One region of the Micromonospora aurantiaca ATCC 27029 genome, then DNA from elsewhere that is predicted to be linked to it. Evidence: riboswitches for the same ligand, from Rfam matches in the RefSeq annotation. Region 1 holds a riboswitch; the other holds the start of a gene.
The links. Region 1 has a riboswitch for thiamine pyrophosphate ahead of thiE (thiamine phosphate synthase). Riboswitches for the same ligand answer to the same signal wherever they lie in the genome.
Positions count from the first base shown of each region.

Region 2: linked by a shared signal. The riboswitch ahead of MICAU_RS24070 (ECF transporter S component) and the one ahead of thiE (thiamine phosphate synthase) in region 1 are both predicted to bind thiamine pyrophosphate.

Region 1 covers NC_014391.1:6,148,244-6,162,406, reverse strand. The annotation lists gene MICAU_RS27385 (ABC-F family ATP-binding cassette domain-containing protein) at 1-924, shown strand, start outside; gene MICAU_RS27380 (nucleotidyltransferase family protein) at 921-1,727, shown strand; gene MICAU_RS27375 (aldo/keto reductase) at 1,749-2,711, shown strand; gene MICAU_RS27370 (DUF559 domain-containing protein) at 3,247-4,158, opposite strand; TPP riboswitch at 4,277-4,388, shown strand; gene thiE (thiamine phosphate synthase) at 4,383-5,009, shown strand; gene thiO (glycine oxidase ThiO) at 5,062-6,132, shown strand; gene thiS (sulfur carrier protein ThiS) at 6,123-6,323, shown strand; gene MICAU_RS27350 (thiazole synthase) at 6,328-7,101, shown strand; gene MICAU_RS27345 (thiamine phosphate synthase) at 7,140-7,943, shown strand; gene thiD (bifunctional hydroxymethylpyrimidine kinase/phosphomethylpyrimidine kinase) at 7,940-8,728, shown strand; gene thiC (phosphomethylpyrimidine synthase ThiC) at 8,746-10,338, shown strand; gene MICAU_RS27330 (hypothetical protein) at 10,384-13,047, opposite strand; gene MICAU_RS27325 (cupin domain-containing protein) at 13,122-13,430, opposite strand; gene MICAU_RS27320 (LLM class F420-dependent oxidoreductase) at 13,427-14,163, opposite strand, start outside.
Region 2 covers NC_014391.1:5,443,110-5,457,272, reverse strand. The annotation lists gene MICAU_RS24120 (acyltransferase family protein) at 1-383, shown strand, start outside; gene MICAU_RS24115 (DUF4097 family beta strand repeat-containing protein) at 449-1,207, opposite strand; gene recO (DNA repair protein RecO) at 1,403-2,275, shown strand; gene MICAU_RS24105 (isoprenyl transferase) at 2,308-3,084, shown strand; gene MICAU_RS24100 (hypothetical protein) at 3,153-3,338, shown strand; gene MICAU_RS24095 (hypothetical protein) at 3,460-3,684, shown strand; gene gnd (NADP-dependent phosphogluconate dehydrogenase) at 3,712-5,154, opposite strand; gene MICAU_RS24085 (hypothetical protein) at 5,520-5,816, shown strand; gene MICAU_RS24080 (energy-coupling factor transporter transmembrane component T family protein) at 6,070-6,870, opposite strand; gene MICAU_RS24075 (ABC transporter ATP-binding protein) at 6,867-8,300, opposite strand; gene MICAU_RS24070 (ECF transporter S component) at 8,397-8,987, opposite strand; TPP riboswitch at 9,063-9,169, opposite strand; gene MICAU_RS24065 (alpha/beta fold hydrolase) at 9,246-10,082, shown strand; gene MICAU_RS24060 (sugar isomerase domain-containing protein) at 10,079-10,828, shown strand; gene MICAU_RS24055 (DUF6328 family protein) at 10,920-11,420, shown strand; gene MICAU_RS24050 (acyl-CoA dehydrogenase family protein) at 11,529-13,502, shown strand; gene MICAU_RS32760 (hypothetical protein) at 13,554-13,721, opposite strand; gene MICAU_RS24045 (hypothetical protein) at 13,731-14,163, opposite strand, start outside.

The DNA.
Region 1 (14,163 bases):
GCGAGCTGGCACGAGGCACGGGTGGCCCGGCACGCCCGCCTCGACGAGCTGCGCAAGCGCTGGGACGAGGAGCACCAGAAGCTGCGCGAGCTGATGCTGATGTACAAGCAGAAGGCCGCGTACAACGACGGGATGGCCTCCCGCTACCAGGCCGCGCAGACCCGGTTGCGCAAGTTCGAGGAGGCCGGGCCGCCGCCCGTACCCCCGAAGGACCAGGACATCCGGATGCGCCTGACCGGCGGGCGGACCGGCAAGCGCGCGGTGATCGCCGAGCAGTTGGAGCTGGACGGCCTGACGTACCCGTTCGACCTGGAACTCTGGTACGGCGACCGGGTCGCGGTGCTGGGCGCGAACGGCACCGGCAAGTCTCACTTCCTGCGGCTGCTGGCCCGGGGCGGCACCGACCCGGAGCCGGGCAACACGCCTGTGGACGGCGCCGCCGCGCTCGCACCTGTCGCCCACGGCGGCGTGGTCCGCCTCGGCGCACGGGTCCGGCCCGGGCACTTCTCGCAGACCCACGACCGGCCGGAGCTGATGGGCAAGACGCTCGTCGAGGTGCTGTGGCGCGGCGACGACCACCGGGCCGGCATGGACCGGCACGCCGCGATGGCGGCGCTGTCCCGGTACGAGCTGGCCGGCCAGGGCGACCAGCGGTTCGGCACGCTCTCCGGCGGGCAGCAGGCGCGGTTCCTGGTGCTGCTGCTGGAGCTGTCCGGGGCGACGCTGCTGCTGCTCGACGAGCCCACCGACAACCTCGACCTGGCCTCGGCCGAGGCGCTGGAGGCCGGGCTGACCGCGTTCGAGGGGACTGTGGTCGCGGTGACGCACGACAGGTGGTTCACCCGTACCTTCGACCGGTTCGTGCTGTTCCGGGGCGACGGCGACGTGGTGGAGACGCCGGAGCCGGTCTGGGACGTGGGGTGATCGACAGGGACCTGGCCGACCGGCTGTGCGCGGTGGACGGCGTGGTCGCGGTGGCGCTCGGCGGCAGCCGGGCCCGCGGCGACCACCGGCCCGACTCCGACTGGGACGTGGGCCTCTACTACCGGGGCGCGCCGGACCTGGCCGGGCTGCGCGCGGTGGCCGCCTCGATCGCCGACGGGCCGGTGGACCTCACCGCCCCGGGTGGCTGGGGACCGTGGGTCGACGGGGGCGGCTGGCTGCGCGTCGGCGGGGCGGCGGTGGACTGGATCTACCGCGACCTGGACCGGGTGCACCGGGTCTGGGCGGACTGCCGGGCCGGCCGCTACACGGTCGAGGCGCAGGCCGGGCATCCGCTCGGTTTCTACTCGCACGCGTACGCCGGGGAGGTGGCGCTCGGGCGGGTGCTCGGCGACCCGACCGGTGAGCTGACCGCGCTGCGGGCCGAGACCGTCGACTACCCGCCCGCGCTCGGCGCCGCGCTGGTCGCCGGTGGCTGGGAGACCGGGCTGCTGCTCGACGGCGCCGCGAAGGGCGCCGCAGGGGGTGACGCCGGCTACGTGGCGGGCTGCCTGTTCCGGGTGGTCGGCGTGCTGGTCCACGCGCTGCACGGCCGGGCCGGGCGGTGGCTGGTCAACGAGAAGGGCATGATCGTCTCCGCCGGGCGCCTGCCCGGTGCGCCGCCGGACTTCGCCGAGCGGGCGCAGGCGCTGCTGGGCGCGGTGGGGCGTACCCCTGAGGAACTGGCGGCGACGATCGGTGCCGCCCGGACGCTGGCCGACCAGGTGCTGCCGCTGCCCGGATGACACCCGGGCAGCGGGCATAGGGTGGATCTCGTGAGTGAGATGACCTATCGCCGGCTGGGCGACTCCGGGCTCGTGGTGTCAGTTGTCGGTATCGGCTGCAACAACTTCGGCCGCAAACTCGACCTCGACGGCACCCGGGCGGTGGTGGACGCCGCGCTCGATGCCGGGATCAACTTCTTCGACACCGCCGACATCTACGGCGAGCCGCAGGGTGCCTCCGAGGAACTGCTCGGCCAGGCGCTCAAGGGCCGCCGCGACGACGTGGTGGTGGCCACCAAGTTCGGCATGGACATGAACGGCGCGAACGGGCCGGACCACGGCGCCCGGGGCGCCCGCCGCTACATCGCCCGCGCGGTCGAGGCGTCGCTGTGCCGGCTCGGCACCGACCACATCGACCTGTACCAGATGCACGAGCCCGACCCGGGCACCCCGATCGACGAGACGCTCGCCGCGCTGGACGACCTGGTGACCGCCGGCAAGGTGCGCTACCTCGGCAACTCCAACTTCGCCGGGTGGCAGATCGCCGACGCCGACTGGACCGCGTCGTCGCAGGGGCGTACCCGGTTCATCTCCGCGCAGAACCACTACTCGCTGGTGGAGCGCGGGGTGGAGGACGAGGTGATCCCCGCCTGCGAGCGGTTCGGCCTCGGCATGCTGCCGTTCTTCCCGCTCGCCAACGGGCTGCTCACCGGCAAGTACAAGCGCGGCGAGGCGCCCCCGGCGGGCAGCCGCCTGGCCGGTGGCGGCCGGTACGCCGAGCGGCTGGCCGCCGCGCGCTGGGACGTCATCGAGGCGATCGAGGCGTACGCGGCCGAGCGCGGAATCAGCATGCTCCAGGTGGCGATCGGCGGCCTGGCGGCCCGTCCCGCCGTGACGTCGGTGATCGCCGGCGCGACCACTCCCGACCAGGTGAAGGCCAATGCCGAAGCCGGGACGTGGCAGCCGTCCGACGACGACCTGACCGCCTTGGACGCCATCCTCTGATCGTCCCTGCCGGTGCCGACGCACTCGCCCGCGCGTTGGGCCCGCTCGCGCGTCGGGTCCGCCCGCGCGTTTGGTCCACCCGTGTTCGTTCCGCCCGCGCGTCGCAGGTGCGCCCGCTCGTCGGCGTGCGGCGTCGGGGCTTGCCCCGCGCGGCGGGCGTGCGCCCACCGGGGCCCGCCCGCCGCGCGGAGGCACCCATGGCGTTCCACTCAGAGGCAGCGCTCACGATGGGTGGAACGGTATGGGTGTCAAGAGGGCCTCGAGACACCCATGGCGTTCCACTTGTCGCCAGTTTCAGTCGCGAGTGGAACGCCATAGGTGTCTGCGGGCGGCCTCCTGACGCCCGTGGTGTCTCGGGCGGCCCGGCCCGGCCCGGCTTGGCCCGGCTCGGCCCGCCTCGGTCCGGCTCGGCCAGGCGGCGGGTGGCGGTGGCCGGGCCGGTGGCGCGGCGGGGCGAGACTCGTAGCTGCGGGCTGCGGGCTGCGGGCTGCGGGCTGCGGGGGCGCGGCGGGGTTCGGCGGGCGGCGGGTGCGGATCAGTGGTTTGCCGCGGCGGCGCGACGTTCTGCCAGGGCCTGGCGCACCAGGGCGACAGTGGCGTCGGGCCGGCGTAGCACGTCGTCGACGGTGAACCGGAGCACGACCCACCCGGCCGCGCGGAGCGCGTTCAGGCGCGCCACGTCCCGCCGGAAGTGAGCCCGTTCCCGGTGGTGGTCGCCGTCGTACTCGACCGCGAGGCGGAGAGCCGGCCAGGCCAGGTCCACCCGGGCCACGAAGCGTCCGCCGGCGCGCACCTCGTGCTGGGCGGTCAGCGGGCCGAGACCGGCGTCGAGGAGGAGCAGCCGCAGCCGCGTCTCCATCGGGGACTCGCTCAACGGCTCGGCCATCGTCAGTACCTCGCGCAGCAGCGGAGCGCCCGGCCAACCCGGCCGGTCGGCGGCGTAGGCCCGCAGGACGGGCAGCTTCACGACCCGGCGACGCAGCAGCGCGTCGACGGCGACCAGCGCCTCGGCGAGTGAGCCCTGCCGGCCCAGGTCGAACGCGGTACGCAGCGGGGTCGTGACCGGCAGCCCCGCGAACCGGGTGCGGTCCGACTCGGGCAGGGGCGACCGGGTCACCAGCAGCCGTGGATGAGGACGCATGCGGGCCGGGCTCGGCAGCAGCACGGTGACCGGCGCGTCGCGGCTGAGCACGTCCGTGCCGAACAACCAGGCGGCGCTGCGTCCCGCCAGTGCGGCACCCGGCGGCAGGCGCAACGCCACCGCCTCGCACCACATCCGGTGGTCGTCGGCGCGGTGTCCGTCCCGGTGCACGTACACGTCCGGCAGCAGGCGGATCCACGTCGGCCCGCGCAGCATCGTCCAGGTGAGCAGTCCTTCGGAGACGGCACGGCTGCCCCGGAACGGCAGGATCGCCAGGCGGCGCGGGACACGGGCGGGAACGGACATCCCGGCAGCGTGTCGTGACGAGACGGTCACCTGTTGCCCCGGTACGGCATGTGAACGGTTCCTGGGAAAAACCTCACCCGGGGTTCCGTACGGGCGGGAGGCGTCGTACGGTAGGCCGCAAGTGACCCACGGGAGCCCGGTGCGGACCGGGCTGAGAGGGGGGCTGGGAGCCCCCGACCGTCGAACCTGATCCGGGTAATGCCGGCGCAGGGAGGAGCGTTGCCGTGCTGTCCCTGGGACGACTGCATCTCATCACCGACACCCGGCCGGGGCGTGACCCGCTCGCCGTGCTGCGTGCCGCCCTGCCCGTGGCGGGCGCCGACCTCGTCGTGCAGGTGCGCGTGGAGGACGACGCCACCGACCGGGAGGCGTACGAGCTGGCGTGCCGGGTGACCGAGGCGTGCCGGCCGTACGGGGCACAGTGCCTGGTCAACGACCGGCTGCACGTGGCGCTCGCGGTGGACGCCGCCGGGGGCCACGTCGGCGCGGACGATCTGCCGGTCGCAGCCGCGCGCCGCGTGCTCGGCCCGGACGCGGTGCTCGGCGCGACCGCCCGGGAGCCGGTGGGCGCCCGTACGGCCGTGGATGCGGGCGCGAGCTACCTGGGCGTGGGCCCGTGCCACGTCACCACCACCAAGTCCGGCCTGCCGGACCCGATCGGCCCCGAGGGGATACGCGCGGTCGCCGAGGCGGTCAGCGTTCCGGTGATCGCGATCGGCGGGGTGACCGCCGCGAGCGTGCCGGCGCTGCGGGCCGCCGGGGCGTACGGGGTGGCGGTGGTCGGCGCGCTCAGCCTGGCTGCCGATCCCGCGCACGCCACCGCCGAGCTGCTGCGGGCGCTGACGTGTTAAAAGGGGGCCCTTCCTCTACCGGAGGCGTTAACAGGGGCCCTTCCTTACCGACGTGGCGGTGGTGGGCGCCGGGCCGGTGGGACTCGCGATCGCGTGGCGGTGCGCGCAGCGCGGACTGCGCGTGGTGGTGCACGACGACCGGCCCGGGTCGGGCGCCTCGTCGGTGGCCGCCGGGATGCTGTCGCCGGTCGCGGAGGCGTACTTCGGTGAGCACGAACTCACAGCGCTTCTCATCGGGTCCGCCGCCCGCTGGCCCGGCTTCGCGGCCGAGCTGGCCGGGGCGAGCGGCGTCGACATCGGCTACCGCACCGAGGGCACGCTCGTGGTCGGGCTCACCGCCGACGACCTGGCCGAGGCGGGGCGGCTGTGGTCGTACCAACGGGGTCTGGGACTGCCGATCACGCCGCTGCGCCCCTCGGAGCTGCGCGACCGCGAGCCGGCGCTGGCACCGCGCGTGCGTGGCGGCGCGGTGGCCCCCGGCGACCACCAAGTGGATCCGCGACGGCTGGTCGCCGCGTTGCGGACGGCCGTGGAGCGCGCCGGCGTGGAGCTGCGCCCGGCCCGCGTCGGCGCGCTGTCCGAGGTGGACGCCCAGGTCACTGTGGTCGCGGCCGGCTGCGGCGCGGCGGCGCTGACCGGCCTGCCGGTCCGGCCGGTCAAGGGCCAGGTGCTGCGGCTGCGCGCGCCGGGTGGCGGTCCGCCGGGCTTCCGGCACGTGATCCGGGGGTACGCGGACAGCGAGCCGGTCTACCTGGTGCCCCGGGACAGCGGTGAGGTCGTGGTCGGGGCGACTGTGGAGGAGCGCGCGGACACCGAGGTCACCGCCGGTGGCGTGCTGACACTGCTGCGCGCCGCCGCCGAGCTGGTGCCGGAACTCGTCGAGTACGAGCTGGTGGAGGCCGTTGCCGGGCTGCGCCCCGGTACGCCCGACAACGCGCCGATCATCGGGCCGCTCCCCGGGCAGTCGGGCGTGCTCGCGGCGACCGGGCACCACAGGCACGGCATCGTGCTCACCCCGGTCACCGCCGACCTGGTCACCGAGCTGATCGTCACCGGCGAGCCGGATCCCGCGCTCGCCCCCTTCACCCCGGACCGCTTCGGGAAGGAGCGCACGTGGAACTGATCGTCAACGGCACCGGCCGGACGCTGCCCGAGGGCGTCACCGTCGCCGAGGTGGTCCGCACCGTCACCGACCGGGAGCGCGGGCTCGCCGTAGCGGTCAACGGCGAGGTGGTGCCACGCGGCGGCTGGTCGGCGAGCGTGCTGCGCGACGGCGACCGGGTCGAGGTACTCAGCGCCACCCAGGGCGGGTGAGCGGATGTCCACACTGGAGATCGGCGGGGTCGCGTTCGGCTCCCGGCTCATCCTCGGCACCGGCGGCGCGGCCAACCTGCACGTGCTGGAGCAGGCGATCCGCGCCTCCGGCACCGAGCTGGTGACGTTGGCGCTGCGCCGGGTGGACACCACGCCCGGCAGGTCGGGCGGCCTGCTCGACCTGGTGGAGCGCTGCGGCGTACGGCTGCTGCCGAACACGGCCGGCTGCCGCACCGCCGTGGAGGCGGTGAAGACGGCGCACCTGGCCCGGGAGGCGTTCGACACGGACTGGGTGAAGCTGGAGGTGATCGGCGACGAGCGCACGCTCCTGCCCGACGGGGTGGAGTTGCTGCGCGCCGCCGAGGAACTGGTGGCGGACGGGTTCACCGTGCTGCCGTACACCTCGGACGATCCCGTGCTGGCCCGGCGGCTGGCCGACGTGGGCTGCGCGGCGGTGATGCCGGCCGGGTCGCCGATCGGCTCCGGGCTGGGCATCGGCAACCCGCACCACATCCGGCTGATCCGGGCGGCTGTGGACGTGCCGGTGGTGCTCGACGCGGGCATCGGCACCGCCTCCGACGCGGCCCTGGCGATGGAGCTGGGCTGCGACGCGGTGCTGCTGGCCAGTGCCGTGACCCGGGCCGCCGACCCGGTGGCGATGGCCACGGCCATGCGGTACGCGGTCGAGGCCGGGCACCTGGCGTACGGCGCGGGCCGCATCACCCGCCGCTTCCACGCCTTGCCGTCCACCCCCGACGAGGGACGGCCCGACCTGTGACCGCCGTACGCGTTGCGGATCTTGGTACGGAGGCGCCCGTGGAGGGGCGGCCGCGTACCAAGATCTACACCGGCCCGACCGGGGTCGTGCTGCTCACCGATCGGCGGGTCGCCAAGAGGGCTCTCGTCGACGTGGTCGCGGGGGCCGTCGGCGGGGGAGTGCGCTGGGTGGTGCTGCGGGAGAAGGACCTGCCCCGCGCCGAACGCCTCGCGCTCGCCGTCGAGCTGCGCGCGATCCTCGCCGAGGCAGGCGGCACGCTCGTCGTGGCCGGACCCGATCCGCTCGACGGGGACGCGGTGCACCTGCCCGCCGCCGGCCCGTACCCGCCGCCCGCAGTCGGACTGGTCGGCCGGTCCTGTCACGACACCGCCGAGCTGGCCCGGCTCACCACCGAGCACTACGCCACGCTGTCCCCGGTCTACGAGACAAGAACAAAGCCCGGCTACGGCCCACCCCTGCAACCCGACGGACTGCGCGAGCTGATCGCGGTGACCAAGGTGCCCGTGCTGGCACTAGGCGGCATCGAAACGGCAGCTCAGGTCAGTGCATGCGTGGAGGCGGGCGCCACCGGAGTAGCAGTCCTGGGCACCATCATGCGCGCCGACGACCCCACCGAAACCGCCACCACGCTGGGCAGAGCCTTCCAGGAGGCGGCCACCCGTGTGGCGCGCACCCACCCCGCGCGATCCGACCACGGCCCGCACGCGACAGGGCTGCGGCCGACCGTGCCCACGGAGGGATCAAGCCTGACCGCCCGGAGTGGGCACGGTCGGCCGCAGCCCCGACCGCAACCACTGTCGGCCGCAGCCGTCACAGCAACCACCGGAGAAGAGAACCAGTGACGCCGAAAACAGTTCTCAGCATCGCCGGCTCCGACTCCGGAGCAGGAGCGGGCATCCAGGCCGACCTCAAGACGTTCGCCGCGCTCGGGGCGTACGGCACCACAGTGCTCACCGCCGTCACCGCGCAGAGCACCCGGGGCGTGGACGCCGTCCTGCCCCTGCCGCCGCAGACAGTGCGCGACCAGATGGACAGCGTCCTCGGCGACTTCGACGTGCGCGCCGTGAAGACCGGCATGCTCGGCACCCCGGCGGTCGCGGACGCGGTGGCCGAGGCGGCCCGGGCCGGGCGGCTGCCACACCTGGTCGTCGACCCGGTGCTGGTCGCCACGAGCGGGCACCGGCTCGGCGTGGTGGAGGCGGTCGAGCGGTTGCTGCCGTACGCGGAGGTGGCGACACCGAACTGCGCGGAGGCCGCGGCCCTCACCGGAGGCCCGGTGGGCACCGTCGAGGAGATGGTCGCGGCGGCGGAGGCGCTGGCGGCGCGCGGCCCGGCGTTCGTGGTGGTGACCGGCGGCGACGTGGACGCCGACGGCGAGTCGGTGGACGTGCTCGCCGGCGGCGGGACGACCCGCCTGCTGCGCGCGCCCCGGGTGGACACCCGGCACAACCACGGCACCGGCTGTTCGTTCTCGGCCGCCGTCGCGGTCCGGCTCGCCGCGGGCGACGCGGTGCCGGTCGCGGTGGCGGCCGCCAAGGAGTACGTCACCCGCGCGCTGACCGGCGCGCGGACCTGGGAGCTGGGCGCGGGACGCGGCCCGCTGGACCACTTCGGCTGGTCCGCATGAGCGACAGGGAGGCTGTCATGCAGGCACGTCGCAAGGTGTACGTGGAAGGGTCACGCCCGGACGTCCGGGTGCCGTTCGCCGAGGTGACGCTGACCGGGGACAACCCGCCGGTACGGCTCTACGACACCTCCGGTCCCGGCTCCGACCCGGAGGTGGGGCTGCCCGCGCTGCGTGGTCAGTGGATCGCCGAGCGCGGCGACGTGGCCCCGGTACGCGGCGCCGGCACGCCGCTGGCGGGTGTGGAGGGGAAGCGGCCGACGCAGCTCGCGTACGCCCGGGCCGGGATCGTCACTCCGGAGATGGAGTTCGTGGCGGTCCGGGAGTCGGTGGCGCCGGAGTTCGTCCGGGACGAGATCGCGGCCGGGCGGGCCGTGCTGCCGCTCAACGTCAACCACCCCGAGTGCGAGCCGGCCATCATCGGCAAGGCGTTCCTGGTGAAGGTCAACGCCAACATCGGCACCTCGGCTGTCACCTCGTCGGTGGCCGAGGAGGTGGAGAAGCTGACCTGGGCCACCCGGTGGGGCGCGGACACCGTGATGGACCTGTCCACCGGCAAGCGCATCCACGAGACCCGCGAGGCGATCGTGCGGAACGCGCCGGTGCCGATCGGCACGGTGCCGATCTACCAGGCGCTGGAGAAGGTCGGCGGCGACCCGGTGAAGCTCAGCTGGGAGGTGTTCCGCGAGACCGTCATCGAGCAGGCGGAGCAGGGCGTCGACTACATGACCGTGCACGCCGGGGTACTGCTGCCGTACGTGCCGCTGGCGGTGGACCGGGTCACCGGCATCGTGTCGCGGGGCGGCTCGATCATGGCGGCCTGGTGCCTGGCGCACCACGAGGAGAACTTCCTCTACACGAACTTCCGGGAGCTGTGTTCGCTGCTCGCGAAGTACGACGTCACGTTCTCCCTCGGTGACGGCCTGCGCCCCGGTTCCATCGCGGACGCCAACGACGAGGCGCAGTTCGCCGAGCTGCGCACGCTCGGTGAGCTGACGAAGGTCGCCTGGGAGTACGACGTCCAGGTGATGATCGAAGGCCCCGGGCATGTGCCGATGCACAAGATCAAGGAGAACGTGGACCTCCAGCAGGAGTGGTGCCACGAGGCGCCGTTCTACACGCTCGGCCCGCTGACCACCGACGTCGCGCCCGCGTACGACCACATCACCTCCGCGATCGGCGCGGCGATGATCGGCATGTTCGGCACCGCGATGCTCTGCTACGTCACCCCGAAGGAGCACCTCGGGCTGCCCGACCGCGACGACGTGAAGGCGGGCGTGATCGCGTACAAGATCGCCGCGCACGCGGCCGACCTGGCCAAGGGGCACCCCGGCGCGCAGGCGTGGGACGACGCGCTGTCCAAGGCCCGGTTCGAGTTCCGCTGGGAGGACCAGTTCAACCTGGCGCTGGACCCGGAGACCGCGCGGGCGTACCACGACGCGACGCTGCCCGCCGAGCCCGCCAAGACGGCGCACTTCTGCTCGATGTGCGGGCCGAAGTTCTGCTCCATGAAGATCACGCAGGAGTTGAAGGACTACGCGGCGCGGGGCATGCGCGGCAAGTCGGAGGAGTTCGTCGCCTCCGGGTCACGGGTCTACCTGCCGCTGGCGTGAGCGAGGCCGGGGGCGGGTCGCTTCCGGCCCGCCCCGGGCCGCCGTTCACTCGCGGTGGTGCCGCCCGGTACGCAGCGAGCGGGCGTCGTCGGCGTTGTCGTCCGAGGCGAGACCGGCGACCCAGTCCACGTACTCGTCGTCGGCCTCGGCACCCGGCTCGGCCGTACGGTCGGCCGGCTCCGGGTCGCCCTTGGCCCGGTTGCGCCGGAACAGGCCGCGCCGGGTCTTCGGCTTCCCGCCGGACGCGTCGGCGTCGTCCGGTTCGGCGTGCCGCCCGCGCCGGGAGTCCGCCTCCGTCTCCGCGGCGGCGGCCTCGGGCAGCGCGGCACCCGCCTCGCCCGGTGCGGCGGTCGCCGCCTCGGGCCGGGCGACAGGTCTCCCCGCCTCCGGCCGGGCGAGCGGCCCCGCCGGGCGGGCGTTCGTGGCGAGCGCGTCCCATCCGGTGCTCGCACCCGGCTCGGGCAGGCCACGGTGGCGGGGGCGCGGCGCCGGCTCGGCCGGGGCGGACGCCTCCGCGTCGTCCCGGGCCGGTGCGTCCGGTTCGGTGGTGGCGCGGTGCGGGCGGGCCGCCGGGGTGATCGGCCAGGCCGGGCGTACCTCGCCGGGCGCTCCGGTGACGTCCTCGAACATCGGGAACCGGGGCCGGGACGACGGGGTCGGCGCCGGGTCGTCGAAGAAGAAATTGCGTCCGGGACGCCCGGTCGGTGCGACATCCGCCGTGGGGGCATCGGTGCGGGGAGCCGGGCTGCTCGACGTCGTCAGCGGGGCGTCGGCCGGGCTGCTCGGCATCGTCGACCTGGCGTCGGCCTGCTCGATCGGCGTCGTCGGCGCGACGTCGGCCGGGCCGGAGCCGGGGGAGGCCGGGCCGGTGGCACGCGGTCCGGCCTTCGGGGCGCGGGGGCGCCGGGAGCGGGTGGAGCGGCCTGTGGCGCCGGTGTCTCCGGTGGCCTCGGCCGGTGGCGCGGCGGGGGTGTCGCTGTCCGCGTCGGCCGTGACCGGTCCGGCGAGTGGGCCACTGTCAGTACGCGGGCCGGGAACGTGGCCCTCGGCGGTGCCGCCGGTGGCCGGTGACGTGGCTTCCGAGGTGGTGCCCGCAGCGGCGCTCGGGGAGGCGGCATCCGCTGGGCGGGGTGCTGTGGCGTCGGCGGGTGCCGTCGATCCGTCGGTGGTGCCGCTGGACCGGCTGGCGCGGGTACGGCGCGGCCGGGTCACCCGTGGCGCGGTCGCCGCCGCTTCCTGGGGCGGTTCCGGTGCGGCATCGTCCGTGCCGGCTGCCGAGCCGGTGCCCGAGGCGGCCTCGCTGTCCGGGACGCCGGTCGCCTGCCCGGACGTTGCATCGGCAGGTTCGGCACCGGCAACGGCCCGGTCGGCGGTGCCTGCGCGGTCCGTGGTGACCGCCTCGCCGGTGCCGCCCGCGTGGGCGGTGCCCATGTCCGTGCCCGGACCCGTGCCCATGTCCGTACCTGGACCCGGGACCGGGACCGGGTCGGGGCGGCCCGCGGCGAGGACGTCGATGGCCGAGGTCCGGCGCCCCGGGGGCAGCAGACCCGGCATGGGCTGGCCGTGGCCCGTGTCGGCGACGGCCGGGCGCTCACCCGCCGGCCGTTCCGCAACGGCCGGCTGATCGACGGCGGGCAGATCCGCGAGGGCCGGCCGGCCGGCGGCGGGAAGATCGGTACCGGCCGGGGACGTCGCCGTGGCCGAGCCGCCGGGCTCCGGCCAGTTCCAGTGCGCCGGCGCGGCGGCGCCGCTCGTCACCGGAGGCGCGGGCGGGGCGGCCGGGACGCCCGGAGTGGACGAGTGCGGCAGCGGCGCGAGGATGTCGGTGGCCTCGACGGCGTCGGGGTCACCGGTGGCGGTGACCGGCCGGGGCAGCACTGTGGTGGCGGTCGAGCCGAGCGCACCGGCGATCACGGCGATCAGCGCGCCGTAGTAGGGCGCGACCTGGTAGCGGTCGGTCGCCGAGCCGGGACCGGCGGTCAGGTAGGCGAACGCGACGAGCACCGGGCCGGCCGCCCCGGCCGCGCCGCCCACCAGCGGCGGCCATCCGGCCCGGCGGGCGAGCACGCCGACCGCCCCGCCGGCCAGCAGCGTGAGCACCGGCAGCAGCAGCATGGACAGGCGTTGCGCCGCCTCCGGATCCAGCCAGGAGGGTTCGAGGACGCCGAGCCGTACCGTGGCCAGCGGCCGGCTGGACACGATCGTGGGCGCGACGGAGAGCAGCGCCATCAGCCAGACGATCCCGGCGGTGACCGCCACGCCCCAGCCGAACGGCGGCTTGAGCAGGACGGCGATCGCGGCGCCCGCTCCGACCACCGCGCCGAGGGCGGCGCAGATGCCTGCGGCCCAGACCGGGTCGACGGATCCGCCCAGCTCGGCCGCGCGGGCCGGTTGCATGCACAGTGGGGCGACCACCGTCGCGCCCAGCGCGCTGACGCCGGCGATGGAGAGCAGTTCGGTGGTGCCGCCGGGACTGTCGTCGCGACGGGCGAAGCGCTCGGTGAGGACGGCTCCGGCGACCGTGGCGACAGCGGCGAACCAGCCCACCCAGACGAGCTGGGCGGGCCACCGGTTGACCGAGACGTCCACGAACGCGCCGTCGAGGCGTACGACTCCGAAGCCGTACGCGATCCCCAACTGGCCGGCCCCGGCCAGCACGCTCACCCCGAGCGCCGTGAGCAGCAGCCTGCCCCACGTCCGAAAGGCCATGTCGGGCACGTTACGGCCCGGTGCCCCCGATCGCCACCTTGCCGCCGCGCGGCGCGGCGAACCTGCCGGTGTGGCTACTTCAGCTCGACCAGGCGCGCGAGGTAGGTGGTGTCGCCGACGTTCGTCAGCATGTGCACCGCGCCCGGGTCGCGGTAGACCACGCCGCCGGTCGGCTCGTCGGCGTCGATGGTGGTGCCGTCGATCGTCTGCACCACGTTCTTGGCGCCCTGGATCGCCACCACCAGGTACGGGTGGTCGTGGCGGTGCAGCGGCTGCCGCTCACCCGGCTCCAGCCGGATGTGCCAGACGCGTACGCGGTCGTTCTCGTACACGATCTCCTGGCCCACCGGGCCGAGTTCGAGGTCGGCGGAGAGTTCGGTCATCGTGGTCCGTCCAGTCGGGGGAGCACCTCGGCGGCGATGAGCTCCACGTGGTCGAGGTCGTCGAAGTCGATCAGGCGCAGGTGCACCCGGGTGGCCCCGATCGCGGCGAACTCGCCGATCCGGTCGACCAGCTGGGCGGGGGAGCCGACCACCGGGTCCTCCGGCGGCAGCGCGCTCGTGACGTGCAGCGGCGCGGCCCGGCGCTGCGCCTCGGCGTCGGTGCGTCCGATCGCCACCACGATGCCGGCGGAGAGCGTCAGGGGCGCGCGGCCGGAGGCGTCCCGCCCGGCGCGGTCGCACGCCTCCCGCACCCGCTCGTACGCGGCGGCGGTCTCGGCCACGCTCTTGAACGGCATGTTGAACTCGTCGGCGTAGCGGGCGGCCAGCTCGGGGGTGCGCTTCGGTCCCCGGCCGCCGACGATCACCGGCGGGCCGGGCTGCTGCACCGGCTTGGGCAGCGCGGGCGCGTCGACCAGCCGGTAGTGCTCACCGGTGAAGCTGTACGTCTCGTCGGACGGGGTGCGCCACAGCCCGGTGACGATCTCCAACTGCTCGGCGAGCCGGTCGAAGCGCTCGCTGACCGGCGGGAACGGGATGCCGTACGCGGTGTGCTCGCGCTCGTACCATCCGGCGCCGATGCCCAGCTCGACCCGGCCGCCGCTCATCCGGTCGACCTGGGCGACCATGACGGCGAGCGGCCCGGGAAGCCGGAACGTGGCGGACGTGACGAGCG
Region 2 (14,163 bases), 710 kb from region 1:
CGCTGACGATCTACCTCTGGCACATGCCGTTCGTGGTGCTCCTCACCCCGCTCGTCGGCCTGGTCGGCTGGTCGCCGCGCGACCCGGTGGGCCTGTGGCTGCGGGTGGGGCTGGTCTTCGCGCTCGTCGGCGTGGTGACGCTTCTGGTCGGCTGGGTCGAGGACGTCGCAGCCCGGCGTACCCCCGAACTGGTCCCCGGCAAGCCGCGGCGGACCGTGGCCGACCGGGCGGCGGCCGCCCCGGCCAGCCCGGCCCCCGCCGGGGCGGAGGACGCGCTGGTGAGCGTCGGGGCGCGGGTGCCGGCGCCGCGCCGCCCGGCCGAGGACCCCGGCCGGGGCGACGGCGTCCGGGCGGCCCGGCGGGACACGCCCGGCGGCGACTGAGCGGCCACCGGGCGCGGCCCGACTGAGCGGCCACCGGGCGCGGCCCGCCCAGGTGCGCCGTCCGCTCAGCGGGTGCTGACCGTGACGTTGCCGCTGGTGGCGGACGCTTCGAGCTGCACCGACGCTGTCGGGTCGTCGGTGACGCGCACGTCGGTGTCGCCGGACGTCGCGGTGGCGCGCACCCGGTAGCGGCCCGCCGGCACGGCCAGGTCCACGTCTCCGCTCGTGGCGTGCACCCGGGCCGGTGCCGGCTGGTCCAGCTCGACGACGATGTTGCCGGACGTGGTCTCGGCGTCGATCGCGGAGGCGAGCCGGCGGGCCTCGATGTCACCGGAGCGGGCACGCAGCCGCACCGGGCCGGCCGCCTCGACGACCCGGATGTTGCCCGACGTGGTGGAGGCGCGGACCTCGCCGGTGGCGCCCCTGATGGTCAGGTCGCCGGAGCTGAGCGTGAACTCCACCGCGCCGACGTCGCTGAGGTCGACGTTGCCCGAGCCGGTGCCGCCGTGCACCACCACGCCGGGCGGCGCGGTCACCTCCCAGGAGATGCTGCACCGGTGCCCGCAGTCGGTGGGCAGGACGAGTTCGTCTCCCTTGATCTCGTACCGGCTGGTCGGCTCGTCGCCCTGGTAGCGGACCACGCGCTTGATGCGTACCTGGTCGGCGGGGCCGTTCGCCCGGACCACGACGTCGCCGGCGCCGTCGTCGTCCACGGTGATCTTCGTGATCTTCGTCCGCTCCGTCTGGTCGAAGTCGAGGCGGCGGAACGAGAGGGTGTCACACCCGGCGAGGACGATGAGGGCGCTGGCCGCGGTGGCGGCCACCACGCCACGTAGCCGGAAAGCGCCACGTAGCCGGAAAGCGCCACGTAGCCGGAAAGCGCTGCGTAGCCGGGGAGCGGTGTGGAGCGAAGCCATGGCCAGCACACTAGGTCCGGCCCGACGCCCGGCACATCGGGGATCGCCCGACCGTCCACCCCGAGCCGACCCTGAGATCGCACCCGGAGGGAGAATGGCCTGATGGCCGGGTACCGCCGACAGCTCTACCGCGACGACGCGGTGGTGCTGCGTGTGCAGAAGCTGGGCGAGTCCGACCGCATCATCACGCTGTTCACCCGCCGGCACGGGCGGCTGCGCGCGGTCGCCCGGGGCGTGCGGCGCACCACGAGCCGGTTCGGCGCGCGGCTGGAGCCGTTCGGGCACGTCGACCTCCAGCTCGCCGGTGATCCCAAGGGCAACCAGGGCAGCTCGCTGCACACCGTCAGCCAGGTCGAGGCGATCGAGCTGTACGGCAAGCGGTTCCTCGGCGACTACCCCCGCTACACAGCGGCCAGTGCGATCGCCGAGACCGCCGAGCGACTCACCCCGGTCGAACGCGAGCCGTCGCTGCGGCTGTTCCAGCTCACCCTCGGCGCGATGAAGTCGCTGGCCCGGGGCGAACACGCCACCACGCTCGTGCTCGACGCGTACCTGCTGCGCGGCATGGCGTTCGCCGGCTGGGCGCCGGCGCTCGCCGCCTGCGCGGTGTGCGGCGAACCGGGCCGGCACCGCGCGTTCTCCGTACCGGCCGGCGGCGCCGTCTGCCCGGACTGCCGGCCCCCCGGCGCCGCCCACCCCGCGCCCGCCACGCTGGAGCTGATGTCCGCGCTGACCTCCGGCGACTGGGGGTACGCCGACGCCGCCGAGACCGGCGTACGCCGGGAGTGCAGCGGACTGGTCGCGGCGCACCTCCAGTGGCATCTGGAGCGCGCGCTACGCTCGCTGCCGCTGGTCGACCGGGGTGCCCCGGCGGCCGGCGCGGTCCCGTCGCCCGGCGGCGCGGGGCCGGATGTGGTCCCGCCGCGCTCCGGCGCCGGGCCCGTCGCCGGAGTGAACAGGGAGATGACCGAGTGATCCGATCGACGAGGGCGACCCGCCGCGAGCCGGTGCCGCCGACCCCGCACCCCTCCGGAGCCCGTCCGCCGGCGCTGCCGCCCGCCGCGGTGCCCCGGCACGTCGCCATCGTGATGGACGGCAACGGCCGCTGGGCCAAGGAGCGCGGGCTGCCCCGCACCAAGGGGCACGAGCAGGGCGAGCACAGCCTGTTCGACGCCGTCGAGGGCGCGATCGAGATGGGGATCCCCTACCTGTCGGCGTACGCGTTCTCCACCGAGAACTGGCGGCGCTCGCCGGACGAGGTCCGCTTCCTGATGGGCTTCAACAGGGACGTCATCCGCCGCCGCCGCGACCAGCTCGTCGACCTGGGCGTCCGGGTGGTCTGGTCGGGCCGTGCCGGCCGGCTGTGGAAGAGCGTCATCTCCGAGTTGCAGACCGCCGAGGAGATGTCGCGCGGCAACTCGACGCTGACGCTGCAGTTCTGCGTCAACTACGGCGGCCAGGCGGAGATCGCCGACGCCGCCGCCGGGATCGCCCGCGACGTCGCGGCCGGCCGGCTCGACCCGGCCAAGGTGAACGAGAAGACGGTGGCGCGCTACCTCTACCACCCCGAGGTGCCCGAGGTCGACCTGTTCCTGCGCCCCTCCGGCGAGCAGCGCATCTCCAACTTCCTGCTCTGGCAGACCGCGTACGCCGAGCTGGTCTACCTGGACACGCTCTGGCCCGACTTCGACCGCCGCCACCTCTGGTACGCCTGCGAGCTGTACGCCCAGCGCGACCGCCGCTTCGGCGGCGCCCTGCCCAACCCGGTCGCCCCGGGCGCCTGAGGTCACGCTTACCGACGGGCCGCGCTGGGTACCGATACCTCCAGACAGCAAACGCGGAGGTGAACCACATGATTCAGAAGCGGATCGCGCAGTGGGCGGTCATGGCGGTCGCCGTGCCGCTGGCGGCGGCCGGCGCGCGCCGGCTCAGCCACACCCTGGAGGCCCGTCGTGGCCCGTCCGGGGTGAGCCGTCTGCTGACCAAGGGCGCCGACCTGATCCGGCCGCAGAAGGCCAGGCGTCGCCGGTTCTTCTGACCGCGACGTCCGGCCCGACCGTGACGCCCCGCATCCGGCTTTCCCGCCGGGCGCGGGGCGTTCCGCTCTACGATCGGCGCAGGGCGCGCCGCCGGGTGCGCGCCCGCCACGGGGGTGGAGGATGCGCGATCTCCGGTACGAGATGACTGCTGCCCTGGCCGCCGCCGACCTGGTGGAGCCGGCCCGCCGGGACGCGGTGGCCGCACTGTGCGCCGACGTCGCCCAGCGGTGGTGCGCGGACCTCGGGCACACCCCGGCGGTCCGCTCCGGTGAGATCGGCGAACTGGCGTCGGGTGAGCCGGCCGCCGGCTGGGCGCCCGACCCGGACGGTCAGCGGGCCTGGTGAACCGTCCGGCGGGGCTGTCTGCGCGGCTCACGCCTCCACTTCGGAGCGGTCGCCCGCCCAGAGGGTGTGGAACGAACCGGCCCGGTCCACCCGGTGGTAGGTGTGCGCGCCGAAGTCGTCCCGCAGGCCCTGGATCAGCGCGGCCGGCAGCCGCTGCGCCCGCAGCGCGTCGAAGTAGGCCAGCGACGACCCGAAGGCCGGGGCCGGCACGCCCGCCCGGGCCGCGTCGGCCACCACCCGTCGCCAGGCCGGTACGCCGTCGCTGACCCGCTCGGCGAACCACGGCGCGACGAGCAGCGTCGACAGGTCCGGCTCCGCGTCGTACGCCTCCCGGATCCGGTCCAGGAAACCGGCCCGGATGATGCAGCCGCCCCGCCAGATGGTGGCCGTACCGCCCAGGTCGATGTCCCAGTCGTACTCCCGGCTGCCGGCCCGGATGTGGTCGAACCCCTGCGCGTACGCGACGATCTTGCTGGCGAGCAGTGCGCGGCGCACGTCCTCGACGAACGCGTCCCGGTCGTCCACCTGCCACTTCTCACCCGCGTCGGCGAACACCCGGCGGGCTGCCTCGCGCTGGTCGGCGTGCCCGGACAGCGACCGCGCGAATGTGGCCTCGGCGATGCCGGTGATCGGGATGCCGAGGTCGAGCGCGCTCTGCACGGTCCAGCGGCCGGTGCCCTTCTGCTCGGCCTGGTCGAGCACGATGTCCACGAACGCCTGGCCGGTGGCCGCGTCGGTGTGGCCGAGCACGTCGGCGGTGATCTCGATGAGGAACGACCCCAGCTCGCCGCCGTTCCACTCCCGGAAGATCTCCGCGATCTCCGCCGGGCTCGCCGACAGACCGGCCCGCAACAGGTCGTACGCCTCGGCGATGAGCTGCATGTCGGCGTACTCGATGCCGTTGTGGACCATCTTCACGAAGTGGCCCGCGCCGTCCGGCCCGATGTGCCGGCAGCAGGGCTCACCGTCCACCTGCGCGGCGATCTTCTCGAAGATCGGCCCGAGCTTGCGGTACGACTCGGCCGACCCGCCGGGCATGATGCTCGGACCGAGCAGCGCGCCCTCCTCGCCGCCGGACACTCCGGTGCCGACGAAGTGCAGCCCGTGCGCGCGCAGCGCCTCCTCCCGGCGGCGGGTGTCGGCGAAGTGCGCGTTGCCGCAGTCGACGACGATGTCGCCCTCCTCCAGCAGCGGGACCAGTTCGTCGATCACCGCGTCGGTGGGCGCGCCGGCCTTCACCATCACGATCACCGCGCGGGGCCGCTCCAGCGAGCCGACGAAGTCCGCGAGCGACTCCGACGGCACGAACGTGCCCTCGTCACCGTGCTCGGCGACCAGGCTGCGGGTACGTTCCGGCGACCGGTTGTGCACCGCCACGGCGAAGCCGTTGCGGGCCAGGTTCCGGGCCAGGTTGCGGCCCATCACCGCCAGACCGGTGACCCCGATCTGCGCCGTCGCCTGCTCTGCCATGCGTACCGCCACCTCTCGTTCGTGCTGCCGTTCTGCGACCGTATCGCGGTCGCCGGGGGAGCGGGCGGGGACGTCAACAGGGCGTGATCGCCGGGTGGCCGTGCGTCTCGCGCGGGCGCGTTCGCGTTCTCTCCCGGTAAATCGGGTGCGGGTTTCCGGGCGGCGGGATAGCGTTGCCGCATGCGTAAGTGACGCCCCACCTCCGAGCCCGGTCCACCGCCGCCAGTGCCGTGGACCCGTCCTGCTCCGGGCGTCCGCATTCCTTCCCGCCACCGTCGGTCGCGGTGTCTGTCGTGATCGGAACGCACCGGAGCCCCCGCTCGGCGCGTCCCGGTCGGCGCGCCCGCACGACAGGAGGCCCGCGAATGCCCGCGAAGCGCAATCCGAAGAAGTCCCGCAAGCAGTCGTCGCCGCAGGTGACCCCGCCGAAGCTCGACGCGCTCACGGTGACGCCACCCGCGGTGGTGCTCCCCACGGAGCCGGTGGCGTCCGCCGTGTCCCCGGACTCGGTGTCGCCCTCGGATTCCCCGGAGATCCCGGTGCTGCCGGGCGCATCCGCGACGCCGCCCCGGTCCGGCCCACCGGCAGGGCGGCAGGCCCGGTTCACCGGGCGTAGTCAGCGCGCCGGCCAGACCCGGTTCTACGCCTTCCGCCGCAGCTGACCGACAGCCCTTCCCGGCCAGCCGCTCACCGGGCAGGCCCCTCATCGGGGGCCTGCCCGGGCGTCCCCCCGGAGATCTTGGACGATTCCGGCCCCTAGAGGCGCCATCCCGTACCAAGATCCACTCCAGCCGTGTCGATCATGAAGTTGGCGGCGACAAAACGGGCAACCGGTGCCGTCAACTTCATGATCAACAGGGCGAGGGTGGGCAGGGTGAGGGTGGGCGGGGACGGGGAGGCGGGGCGGGCCCGGGGTCAGCCGATCAAGGGGCGGAAGGTGCCCAGGGCGATGCTTGTGGCCAGGGCACCGCCGGCCAGCAGCGCGGCGCCCGCCACGAGCAGGGCGTCGGCGCGGGTGAAGCGCTGCGGGCGGGCCACGGTGCGCGGCGTACCCGCGTCGAAGCCCCGGGCGTCCATCGCCACGGCCAGCCGGGTACCCCGCCGGATCGCGCCCACCAGCAGCGTGAACGCGGTGGACGCGAACAGCCGCAGCTTCGCCACCGGGTTGCGGCCGGCGTCCACGCCGCGGGCCCGGCGGGCCATGCTGATCATCCGCCACTCCTGTTCCAGCAGCGGCACCATCCGGAACGCGGCGAGCGCCCCGATGGCGAACCGGGCGGGCGTCTTCGCGTTCTGGATCAACGCGTCCGCCAGGTCCGTCGGGTCGGTGGTGGCGAACACGACGATGCCGGGCAGCGCCACGGCGAGCATCCGCAGCACCAGGCCCAGCGCGGTGACGAGAACGCCCTCGGTGACCAGGACCGGACCGGCCTCGACCAGCACCCGGCCGGAGCGGTCGGCCGCGAAGAGCACCAGCGTGATCAGGATGCCGACGGCGCCGGCGAGCAGCGGCCAGGCCCGGCGGGCCAGCACCCGATAGCGGACCCCGAACAGCGGCAGCACCGCGAGTTCGACGGCGATGGCGATGGCCGGGGCCACCGGGTCGAGCGTCGCCACCAGGATCAGCGTGAAGACCACAGCGGCGGCCAGCTTCGCCACCGGGTTGCGCCGGGCCAGCGGGGCGCCGGGTGCGGCGACCGGTTCGAGGCCGATCACGTGGCCACCCCGGCGGGGGAGCGGTGCAGGGTGAGCGTCGTGTCGGCCAGCGCGGCGACGAAGTCCTCGTCGTGGGTCACCGCGACCACGCCGTGCCCGGCGTCGCGCAGCTCGGCGAGCAGGTCGACCAGCTCCAGCCAGGTCCGCCGGTCCTGGCCGAACGTGGGCTCGTCGCAGATCAGCAGGCGGGGCGCGGTGGCCAGGGCCGTCGCCACACTCAGCCGCCGCGCCTCCCCACCGGAGAGGGTGTACGGGTTGGCGCCGGCCAGCCGGTCCAGCCGCAACCGGTGCAGCAGCTCGTCGACGGTGGCGGTCACCGCCGACTCGGGCCGGCCGGTGCGGCGCGGGCCGAGCGCCAGCTCGTCGCGGACCGTGGCGGTGACGAACTGGTGTTCCGGGTCCTGGAACACCGAACCGATCCGGCGTACCAGCGCGGGTGCCCGCCAGCGGTGCGGGGGAGTACGCGCGTCCCGCCCGGCGAGTGCCGCCGACGCGGTGACGGCGCCCGTGCCGGGCTTCAGCAGGCCGCCCAGGAGCAGCGCCAGTGTGGACTTGCCGGCGCCGTTGGGGCCGAGGACGGCGAGCGCCTCGCCGGCGCGTACCCGGAGATCGGTGGGGTCGAGCCGGGGCGGCAGGCCGAGCCGCTCCGCGGTGAGCAGCACGTCGCCGGGCGGCGTGGTGGCGTGCCGGGGTGGCGCGACGTGGCCGGGTACCCAGACCCCGGCGGTGGCCAGCGCGTCGCCGTGCGCGGCGAAGACCGCCTCGGGCGGCCCGTCGGCGCGCACCCCGCCGCCGGGTTCCAGCACCACGACGCGGTCGACCAGCGGCAGTGCCTCGGTGACCCGGTGCTCGACCAGGACCATCGTGGTGTCCGGGTCGAGCGCGTTCGCGACGGCCCGGCGGATCAGGGTGGCACCGGCCGGGTCGAGGTTGGCGGTGGGCTCGTCGAGCAGCAGCAGCCCGGGACGCAGCGCGAGCGTGCCGGCCAGCGCCAGCCGCTGCTGCTCGCCGCCGCTGAGCGCTGCGGTGGGGCGGTCCCTGTCGTACGGGAAGCCGACCCGGTGCAGCGCCTCGTCGACGCGGGGCCAGATCTCCCCGGCGGGTACGCCACGGTTCTCCAGCCCGAACGCCACGTCGTCGCCGGAGCGGGCCATCACGAGCTGGGTCTCCGGGTCCTGGAAGACGATGCCGACGCGCTCGCGGGCCTTGCGCGGGTCCAGCCCGTCGATCTCGACGGTGCCCTCCTGCTCGCCGGAGTCCTCCGGCAGCAGCCCGGCCAGCGCGGCCAGCAGCGTGCTCTTACCGGCGCCGGAGGGTCCGAGCAGCAGCACCCGCTCGCCGCTCTCCACGCGCAGATCCACCCCGCGCAGAGCCCAGCGTTTCCGTCCCCCGTGCCGCCACCCGAACCCCCGCAGCACCACCCCGCTCACCGCCCACCCACCCCCTCTTCTCCGTCGATCATGAGGTTGACGGCGATGACGGGTGCCGAAACGGCCGCCAACTTCATGATCGACACGATGGAGGCGTCAGACCAGGGCTCGGTCGCGGCCGGCGGGGAAGCGGTCCAGGACGCCGGTGTTCGCCAGCGCGCGGGTGAGGACGTGCGCGCCGAAACCGGCGACGATCGTGGCGCTGACGATCGTGATCAGCGCGTACGGGAGGCGGTAGGAGGCGAAGTCGAACGCCTTGTTCCAGTAGACGAAGTCGAAGATCGCCGCGCCGAGGCCGGTCAGCGCGCCGGCCAGCACCGCCACCGGCAGTCGGAACGAGCGGTACCGGAACGCGGCGAAGGCCAGCTCGGCGCCGATGCCCTGCATCAGGCCCTGGAGGATCACGATGCTCGCCCACTGGCTGCCCAGCAGGGCCGAGATGATCGCGGCCACCGTCTCGCAGTACAGCGCGGCGCCCGGCTTGCGGATGATCAGGCCGGCGAGCACCGCCGGGATCAGCCAGACGCCGTAGAGCACGGCCTGTGCCGGCGGGAAGAACGCGAACGCCGCGTCGGTGGCGCTCCAGAGCAGGCCCCAGGCCCAGAAGACGACGCCGAAGGCGACGGCGATGACCGAGGCGACGACGATGTCGACGGTACGCCAGCGGTTGCTGTCGGTGTGGTTCACGGTTGGCTCCCAGTTCGTCGAGGTGAACCAGGAGAAGACGCACGCCGCGCCCGGTGGTCACCGGACGGCGACGCGGCTGGAGGTCGACCGAACTCCCTGCGCTGGCATTACCCAGATCAGGTTCGAGGGTCTGCGGGCACCGGCCCGCACTCTCAGCGCTGTGCGCTCCCCTGTCGGATGTGAAGTTGTCTCGTCGCAGACGCTAGCACCGACCACGGGCCCCGGCCCAGCAGGGCGAGTGTCGGTATGGTGGCGATCATGCTGGTGGATGCGCGGGGACTGACGTTCGAGGTACGCGCCGGCGGCCCCGAGGACGGTGACCCGGTCCTGTTGCTGCACGGCTTTCCGCAGCACTCCGGTGAGTGGGACGCGGTCACGCCCGCGCTGCACGCCGCCGGGCTGCGCACGTACGCGCTCGACCAGCGCGGCTACTCGCCCGGCGCGCGTCCGGCGGACGTCGGGGCGTACCGGATTCCGGAGCTGGTGGCCGACGCGGCCGCGGTGCTCGACGCGCTCGGGGTGACATGCGCGCACGTGGTCGGCCACGACTGGGGCGCGATCGTGGCGTGGGGGCTGGCGGCGGCGCACCCGGAGCGGGTGCGGACGCTGACCGCGGTGTCGGTGCCGCACCCGGCCGCGATGGGGCACGCGCTCGCCACCGACCCGCGGCAGAAGGTCAAGTCCGCCTACATCGCGTTGTTCCGCAAGCCCGGTACGGCGGAGAAGGTGCTGCTGGCGTGGAACGGCGCCACGCTGCGCAAGCTGCTGAGCGGAGTGGGCGACGCCGACGTGGTGGCCCGGTACGCCGAGCCGATGCGTGAGCCGGGCGCGTTGACGGCGGCGCTGAACTGGTACCGCGCGATGACCGGTGCGGACATGAAGGCGGTCGCCCCGGTCGGGGTGTCCACCACGTTCGTGTGGAGCGACAAGGACGTGGCGATCGGCCGGACGGCCGCGCAGGCGTGCGCCGCGCACGTCACCGGTGACTACCGGTTCGTGACGCTGTCCGGCGTCAGCCACTGGATCCCGGACGAGGCGCCCGGCCCGCTGGCCGAGGCGATCCTCGCCCGGTGCGCGGGAACGGAGGAGGCATGACGGTGAGCGCCGAGGCGTACCTGGCGGTGGTGACCGAGACGATCGGCCGGGTCGCCGCCGAGCAGCGGCAGAACGTGGCCGACGCGGCCGACCTGATCGCGGCGGCGCTGCGCGCCGACGGTGTGGTGCACGCGTTCGGCACCGGGCACTCCGAGGCGCTGGCCATGGAGATCGCCGGCCGGGCCGGCGGGCTGGTGCCCACCAACCGGATCGCGCTGCGTGACCTGGTGCTGATCGGCGGCGACCCGGCCGACGTGCTCGGCCCGAAGCTGGAACGCGACCCGGCGGTGGCGCACCGCCTCTACGAGCTGGCGCCGATCCGGCCGCAGGACGTGTTCGTGCTGGCCTCGAACTCGGGCGTGAACGGGGCGATGGTCGAGTTCGCGTCCATCGTGAAGGAACGCGGGCACGGCCTGGTGGCGATCACGTCGGCACAGCACTCGGCGCGGATGACCTCGCGGCACCCGTCCGGCCGCAAGCTGGCCGACTTCGCCGACGTGGTGCTGGACAACGGCGCCCCGTACGGCGACGCCACGCTGCCGCTGCCGGGCGGCGGCGCGGTCGGCGCGGTCTCCTCGATCACCGCGGCGCTGCTCGCCCAGCAGATCGTCGCCGAGGTGGTGGCCCGGCTGGTCGCGGCGGGGCAGCGCCCGCCGGTCTACCTGTCCGCGAACATCACCGGCGGCGACGAGCACAACGCCGAACTGGAGGCACGGTACGCGGGCCGGATCCGCCGCGGTTCCTGAACCGGTTTCGTGATCATCCGTACGGGGCACAGGCGGTCCTGCCGGTGGGCGTTCACCCGCCGGCCGTGCCGTCTCCCGGGGAGGTCCGCGAGTGTCCAAGGAATCCGAGAAGCAGCGCTGGCAGCGCAACTTCGCCGATCTGTTGCAGGAGCTGCGGGTCGCGCAGACCGGCGTGCAGATCCTCTTCGCCTTCCTGCTGACGCTGCCGTTCAGCAACGGGTTCGGCCGGACCACGGAGTTCCAGCGCGACGTCTACATCGTGGCGCTGCTGACCGCCGCCGCGTCCGCCGCGATGATCATTTCTCCGGTCGCGTTCCACCGGGCGCTGTTCCGGCAGGGGCGTAAGCCGGAGCTGGTCCGGTTCGCCCACCGGATGGCCACCGGCGGCCTGTTCTTCATGCTGATCGCGATGGTCAGCTCGGTCCTGCTGGTCACCGACTTCGTGCTGGACCGGCCGATCGCGTTCCTGCTCAGCGCGCTCACCGGCCTCTGGTTCCTGATCTTCTGGGCCATCCTGCCGTTCAGCCGGCGCAACTGGGGTGAGGACGACATCGACGACGAGGACGACAACCCGCAGACGCTCACCGACTGACCGTCCGCCAAATCGGACGTGCACGCAGCGCTACCCCTGGGTAACACCCGGGGGTAGCGTCGTTTTCGTCGAACGCGTCGACGCAGCCGGACCGACGAGGAGGCAGCCGTGACCACGACACAGAACAGCCGGCCCGAGTCACCAGACGGCGCGGGGCCGCTGCCCGCCGAGGCGGGCCAGGTCTCCGAGAAGGAGGCCCGGCAGGTAGCCGAGGCGGCCCGCGAGTCGGCCTGGGACCGGCCCAGCTTCGGCAAGGAACTGTTCCTCGGCCGATTCCGGCTCGACCTGATCGACCCGTGGCCCCGCCCCGATCCGGCCGAGGTGGCCCGCGCCGACGAGTTCCTCGGCTCGCTGCGCGCGTACCTGACGTCCGAGGTGGACGGCGAGGCGATCGAGCGGGACGCGCGCATCCCCGACGAGGTGTTCCACGGCCTGGCCGGGCTCGGCACGTTCGGCATGAAGATCGACCGTAAGTACGGCGGGCTGGGGCTGAGTAACCTGCACTACTGCCGGGCGCTGATGCTCGTCGGCTCGGTGAACCCGGCGGTCAGCGCGCTGCTCTCCGCGCACCAGTCGATCGGCGTGCCGCAGCCGCTGAAGATGTTCGGCACGCCCGAGCAGAAGGAACGGTTCCTGCCCCGGCTCGCCGCCGGTGAGGTCTCCGCGTTCCTGCTCACCGAGCCGGACGTCGGCTCCGACCCGGCCCGGCTCGCCACCACCGCCGAGCCGACCGCCGACGGCACCGGCTACCGGCTCAACGGGGTGAAGCTCTGGGCCACGAACGGCACGCTCGCCACGCTGCTGGTGGTGATGGCCCGGGTGCCGGCCGGCGAGGGGCGGCGCGGCGGCATCACCGCGTTCGTGGTGGAGGGCGACAGCGACGGCATCACCGTGGAGCGGCGCAACTCCTTCGTCGGGTTGCGCGGCCTGGAGAACAGCCTCACCCGGTTCCACGACGTGTTCGTGCCGAAGGAGAACGTGATCGGCGGTGAGGGCAAGGGCCTCAAGATCGCGCTGACCACGTTGAACACCGGCCGGCTCTCGCTGCCTGCCATGTGCGTCGGCGCCGGGAAGTGGGCGCTCAACGTGGCCCGCGAGTGGGCGGCGGACCGGGTCCAGTGGGGCCGCCCGGTGGGCGAGCACGAGGCGGTGGCGAAGAAGCTGGCCTTCATCACCGCCACCACGTACGGCATGGAGTCCATGCTCGACCTGTCCTGCATGCTCGCCGACGACGACCGCAACGACATCCGGATCGAGGCGGCGCTGGTCAAGCTCTACGCCAGCGAGATGGCCTGGCGGATCGCCGACGAGCTGATCCAGATCCGCGGTGGGCGCGGCTACGAGACGGCCGACTCGCTCGCCGCCCGGGGGGAACGGCCGGCCGCTGTCGAGCAGCTCCTGCGCGACCTGCGGATCAACCGGATCTTCGAGGGCTCCACCGAGATCATGCACCTGCTGATCGCCCGCGAGGCGGTCGACGCGCACCTGTCCGTCGCGGGCGACATCATCGACCCCGACGCGGGGCTGGGCCGCAAGGCGAAGGCGGGTGCGCGGGCCGGCGCCTTCTACGCGAGGTGGCTGCCCACGCTCGCCGTCGGCAAGGGGCAGACGCCCGGGGCGTACCAGGAGTTCGGGCCGCTGGCCGGGCACCTGCGCCACGTCGAGCGGGCCTCCCGCAAGCTGGCCCGGTCGACGTTCTACGCGATGTCGCGGTGGCAGGGGAAGATGGAGCGCAAGCAGGCGTTCCTCGGCCGGGTGGTCGACATCGGCGCGGAGCTGTTCGCGATGAGCGCGGTCTGCGTCCGGGCCTACGCCGAGCGGGACGCGCACCCGGAGAACGTCGAGCTGGCCGACCTGTTCTGCCGGCAGGCGCGGCTGCGCGTCGACGAGCTGTTCACCGGCCTGTGGTCGAACACCGACTCGGTCGACGTGGCCGCCGCCAAGCGGATCGTCGCCGGCCGGTACGCCTCGGTGGAGGAGGGTGTCGTCACCCCGCCCGCCGACCTGCCCTGGGTGGCCCGCTGGGAGCCGGGGCCGTCCACCGAGCAGGACGTACGCCGTCGCATCCCGCCCGCCGGCTGACCCCGCTCCGCCCGCCCGGCGGTCGTCCCACCCGGACGGCCGCCTGGGCGGTCAGCGCGCGATCGCCCAGGCCAGGATGCCGGCCAGGATCAGGCCGTTGAGGCCGGCCAGCACCAGGTACGCCGACGGCGGGATCTTGCGGCCCTTGCGGACGAAACTCACCAGCACGCCTGCGTACCCCAGCAGCAGCACGGCGACGACGATCAGGAAGTACAGCACCGGCACACCTTACCGGCCGCCGCGCAGCCCCAGTTCGCGCAGCTCCAGCGCGGCGAGCGCGTCGACGGTCGCGTCGTCGCCGCGCCGCCACGCCTCGGCGACGTCGGGCGCGATCCGGGTCAGCTTCGACAGCGGCTGACCGGCCAGCGCGCGCAGCGCCAGCAGGTCCCGGCCGGCCGGGACGCCCGCCAGTGCCTTCGCCGCGCCGGCCCGGCGCATCCAGCGCAGGCGCAGCGGCAGCCAGCCGAACAGCACCAGGCCGAGCGGGAACACCAGCACCGCGACGGTCAGCCCGAGCGCGAGCTGCCCGACCAGCTCCTGCTGGTCGCGGCCCGCCTCGGCGACCGAGCGGGCGGCGTCGGCGGCCCGGGTGAACGGCGCGGTCAGCTCGTCGCCGACGATCGGCACCCGGCCGACCTTGCCGCCGGCGTCGGCCAGGTTG